DNA from 2 places in the Caulobacter sp. P4_E5 genome. Region 2 is predicted to be linked to the other one. Evidence: riboswitches for the same ligand, from Rfam matches in the RefSeq annotation. Region 2 holds a riboswitch; the other holds the start of a gene.
What was found. Region 2 has a riboswitch for glycine ahead of AC1DSO_RS23105 (TonB-dependent receptor). Riboswitches for the same ligand answer to the same signal wherever they lie in the genome.

Region 1: it holds a riboswitch for glycine, as region 2 does, so the genes downstream of both, gcvT (glycine cleavage system aminomethyltransferase GcvT) here and AC1DSO_RS23105 (TonB-dependent receptor) in region 2, are expected to answer to the same signal.

What each region holds. Positions count from the first base shown of each region.
Region 1 is NZ_JBFUJD010000058.1:33,098-35,482, forward strand. It holds gene gcvT (glycine cleavage system aminomethyltransferase GcvT) at 1-1,007, opposite strand, end outside; glycine riboswitch at 1,174-1,264, opposite strand; partial or broken gene AC1DSO_RS17195 (hypothetical protein) at 1,309-1,427, shown strand; partial or broken gene AC1DSO_RS17200 (zinc-dependent metalloprotease) at 1,448-2,385, opposite strand, start outside.
Region 2 is NZ_JBFUJD010000114.1:4,252-6,636, forward strand. It holds gene AC1DSO_RS23100 (MarR family winged helix-turn-helix transcriptional regulator) at 133-600, shown strand; glycine riboswitch at 785-898, shown strand; gene AC1DSO_RS23105 (TonB-dependent receptor) at 1,175-2,385, shown strand, end outside.

The DNA.
Region 1 (2,385 bases), on a different contig from region 2:
TAGGCCGGCGGGGCGAAACCGATGGCGATCGGGTAGCCCAGGCTGGGGGCGAAGCCGCCGCTGGTCACCTTGCCGATGACATTGCCTGCTTCGTCGGCGATCTCGGCGCCTTCGCGGGCCGGAGCGCCTTCCAGCACCTTCAGGTTGACGCGGATCCGCGACAGGTCGCCGGCCAGTTCCTTGGCGATGCGGGCCGCGCCCAGATAGTCGCCGGCCTCGCGGCGCGACTTGCCGACCGCGAAGTTCAGGCCGGCCTCGATCGGCGAGACGGTCTCGTCCAGGTCGTGGCCATAGAGCGGCAGGCCGGCTTCCAGACGCAGGCTGTCGCGAGCCCCCAGGCCGATCGGCTTGACCCGTTCGTCGGCCAGCAGGGTGTTCCACACCCGCTCGGCGGCCTCAGCCGGAACCGAGATCTCGTAGCCGTCCTCGCCGGTATAGCCCGAGCGCGAGAGAATGGCGTCGACGCCGAACGCGGTCAGGGCCAGCGTGTCCATGAACACCATGCCGGCGGCTTCCGGTACGTGGGCGGCCAGGACGGCGGCGGCCTCGGGACCTTGCAGCGCCAGCAGCGCGCGGTCCTCGAGACGCTCGACCGTGGCCTCGCCGGCCAGAGTGTCGGCGATGATCTTGTAGTCGTTGTCCTTGCAAGCGCCGTTGACCACCACGAACAGGCCGTCGTCGTCGGGACGCGCGGTCATCAGGTCGTCGATGATGCCGCCGTCGGCGTTCAGCAGCACGCCGTAGCGTTGCTTGCCGGGCTTCAGGCCCTGGTAGTCGGCCGAGACCACCTTCTCGAAGCTCTTGGCCGGGTTCTCACCGCGGATCCGCGCCTGCCCCATGTGCGAGACGTCGAACAGGCCGGCGTGCTCGCGGGTCCAGAGGTGCTCTTTCAGCACCCCGTCCTTGTACTGCACCGGCATATGGTAGCCCGCGAACGGCACCATGCGCGCGCCCACCGCCACGTGGGCGTCGTACAAGGGCGTCTTCTTGAGATCTTGATCAGACACTGGGCGGGCTCCAAGCGGGGTCGGCGAGACGACCGGCTCGCGCCGGGTGGTCGCGCCCCCGCTGTCCCTTGGACCTGAGAGATTCCGGCCTTCCCCCTCTGCTGTTTGAGGTTGGCCTTGCTCCTTCGGCGAGCCGCCCTTTCGGGAGACTACTTTCCAGCGTTTCTAAACCCGCGCGGTCCTTTTGCCTGAGCGTTTCCGGGGCGGTTGCGCCTTCGGCCTCGGGAGCGAATCCCGATGTCTCCCGCGAGGGTCGCTGGGGTGATGCGGGAGGGTTGGGTCAGAGTCAAGCCGGACCTAGCGCCCCCTCCGTCACGATGCGTATCCGCATCGCGCCACCTCCCCCGTTTCACGGGTGAGGAGGACCTCCTCCTCCCCTGCGCAGCGGGGGAGGTGGCGCGGCGCCGAGAGGCGACGTGACGGAGGGGGCGCTCAAGCCGCTACAGCCCGATATCCCCAAACCAGTCGTCCTCGCCAATCGGCGGGCCAGGCGGGATCACGATCTTGCTTCTTCCCTCGGCGACCAGCGCCGCCAGGCGGTCGCCGCTTTCGTCGGCGACGATCCCGGCCAGGGCGCGCGCCTGGGCCCGATCGGCGGGGTCGCCGGCTACCGTCTTGAGGCCCTTGCCCCAGTCGGCTAGCCGGGCGCGGATCACGGCGGCAGCGGTCGGCGACAGGCTCTTGTCGTCGAGCGCCTGGGCCAGGTTCGCCACCATCCGCTGGCGGCCCCGACGGGCCAGCTCGGCCTGGCGTCCGACGGCCTTGCCGTCGAAGGCGGCGAAGGCCAGGGCCTTGTCCAGCAGACCCTCGACCCCGGGCTGGACCGGATCGCGGCGCTTGGCCTCGACCAGCCGGTTCAGCCGCGCCGGCGCGAACAGGTCGGCCCAGACCAGGTCAGCCGCCACTTCCGCCGTGGCCGGCAGGTCGAACACCGGGCCCTGGCCGAAGGTCTCGATCTCATAGGCGTGGTCGGTCCCCTGCGACTGGCCCGAGGTCAGGACGTCGAGCGCCTTGTCCGGGAGGTCGAGCGCCGCCGGGGTGATCGTGCGCAGCAGGGCGTCGATGGCGGCGGCCTGGCGATCGGCGGGCACGAGCTTGCTGGCCTCCTTGCCGTCGCCTTCCGCGCCGTAGGTGAAGTCGATCCCGCCGACCAGCTTGGCGGTCGCGTCGACCTGGTAGCGCTGGAAGATGTAGATCGGCGCGATGATCCGGCGCAGGTCGGCGACCGACGCCCCCTTCGGCAGATTGCCGAGACCGAAGCGTTCGAGCGCGATCTTGCGCACCGCCATCAGGTGGTCGAGCTCGGCGACCGGGTCGGATCCGTTGTCCCAGACCGCGCCCAGCGGATGCGGCGTATCGGACGCGCGGGCGTCCTCGT
Region 2 (2,385 bases):
GACATGGTGAGCCTCATGATTAGCGGGACCGATTAGATCGGTACCGATATATAATCACACCTACCGCGTCAACACTTTCCGATTTAATCGGATCCGCTATATATAGGGGCCAACGAAACGAACGAGGCCAGCATGAAATCCGACGCTCCCGCGAAGACTGGCGACGTCAAGCTCGCCGACTTCATGTGCTTCGCGATCTATTCAGCGAACCTGGCCTACGGCCGCGCCTATCGACCGATCCTCGAGGAACTGGGCGTGACCTACACCCAGTGGATCATCATCGTTGCGCTGTGGGAGCAGGACAATCAGACCGTGGGCGGCCTGGGCGAGAAGCTCTTCCTGGAATCCAACACCCTGACGCCGATCCTGAAGAAGCTGGAGGAATTGGGCTTCCTGACCCGCCGACGGGATCCCGCCGACGAGCGCCAAGTCCTGATCAGCCTGACCGACGCCGGTCGTGCGTTGCGCAACAGGGGCGTGCAGAAGAACCTAGTGGCCGCCTCGGGCCTGACGCCGGAGGAGTTCCAGACCGTTCAAAAGATGGTCGCCCGACTGCGCGACAACCTGATCGAGCATACCAAGGACGCCAGCGGCGCTTGATTTGGCGCCCGGCGCCGCGATCGCTCGCATCCCACCGTCAATACGACCAGCTTCGATCAATCCGCTTGATCCGAGACTCGGCCCGCCGCCTGCTGGTTGTCGCTCTCGCGGGAGAGATCGGGCCCCGGCCCGGCGCTGAAGGCGAAACCGCCCCGGAAACGCTCAAGCAGAAGGACCGCGCGGGCTTCTGAACGCTGGAAAGCAGGGCGCGAAACGCCCTCGCCGAAGGAGCAAGGCCGGCCCTCGCGATTGCCTGGGCCCGCTGAATCTCTCAGGCGCCAAGGACAGCGGGGGTGCGAAGGCGAGCCATCGTGGCGCGCCCTGCCCCTGTGTGCGCCACGCGAAACTAACCTAGCTCTCGAACCTGGAGACGCCCATGCAACCGCGAACGCGATCGTCATTCCGACTTTCGCGGAATATATATTGCGAATACCTATGAGATATATTGCCGTTGATCATAAATTGAACACACATGCGCGTCGATTTAACTTTGTCATTATATCGACACCGTCCGAGAAATTCTGAATTTACCTGAGGCGTGACCACAGCAACGCTGATCCCAGTCAAAAAAGATCTGGGGATAGTCATGACCTTCGGCCCATCTTCGCGCGGCTCGCATCGCCTGCGAGCGCTTTTGCTTACCGCTTCGATCCTGGGCGTCGCGACGCCCGTCCTGGCGCAAGAAGCCGACAAGGCCGCCGAGGTCGAGACCCTGGTCGTGACCGGCAAGCGCCTGTCGGAGGCCAGCGTGGCGATCGGCACGGATCACGCCACCGCCACCGTCTCGATCACCCGCGAGGCCCTGCTCTCGGCGCCCGCCGGGATCACCGGCCTGAAGATGCTGGAGTCCCTCCCCGGCTTCAACGTCCAGGCCAACGACGCCCTGGGCATGTACGAGTTCGGCAACTCGGTCTCGGTGCGCGCCTTCAACTTCCAGCAGATCGGCTTCCTGCTGGACAACATCCCGATGGGTCGCAGCGACCAATTCGGCGGCAGCCCGATCTATCGCTATGTCGACAACGAGAACCTGCTGCGCGTCACCGCCTCGGCCGGGGCCGGCGACGTGGCCCTGCCCAGCTACGCCTCGCTGGGCCCGATCGTCGACTACTTCACCCAGGCGCCGGCCAAGGACGCTGGCGGCGCGATCAGCCAGACCTTCGGCAGCGACGACCTGCGCCGCACCTTCCTGCGGCTCGAAATGGGCGAGCACGGCGGCCTGTCGGGCTATGTCAGCGGCTCGTGGATCAAGGGCGACCTGTGGCGCGGCCCAGGCGACATCGATCGTCAGCACTACGAGGGCAAGCTGCGCTACGCCCTGCCCAACGGCGGCGACATCAGCTTCCAGACCGTCCACAACGACTATTTCGACTATGACAGCCCGTCGATCGCCCTGGCCCAGTACAACGGAACGGCCGGCGATGTGTTCGGGCGCAAGGGGCGCACGTTCGCCTATCTCGGCGCGGTTCCGTTGTCGGTCCCGTTCGGCACGGCGCTGTCGATCCCGACGGCCAGCCTGCCGGAGACCGCGGCCGGGGTGCCCTACTCGAACGCCAACTATGCCCAGTACTACAAGTTCGCCGTCAACAGCCGGCAAGACCACCTCTACGGCCTGACCCTGAACACGCCGATCACCGACACRTTCGACCTGACCACGACGGCCTATTACGAGGACAAGGGCGGCTATGGCGTCTCGCCCGAGGCCTATGCCACCTCGCTGGCCAGCCACAACGCCGAGCGCCTGATCGTGGCGGGCCTGACCGCGCCACGCGGCATCCAATACGGCCT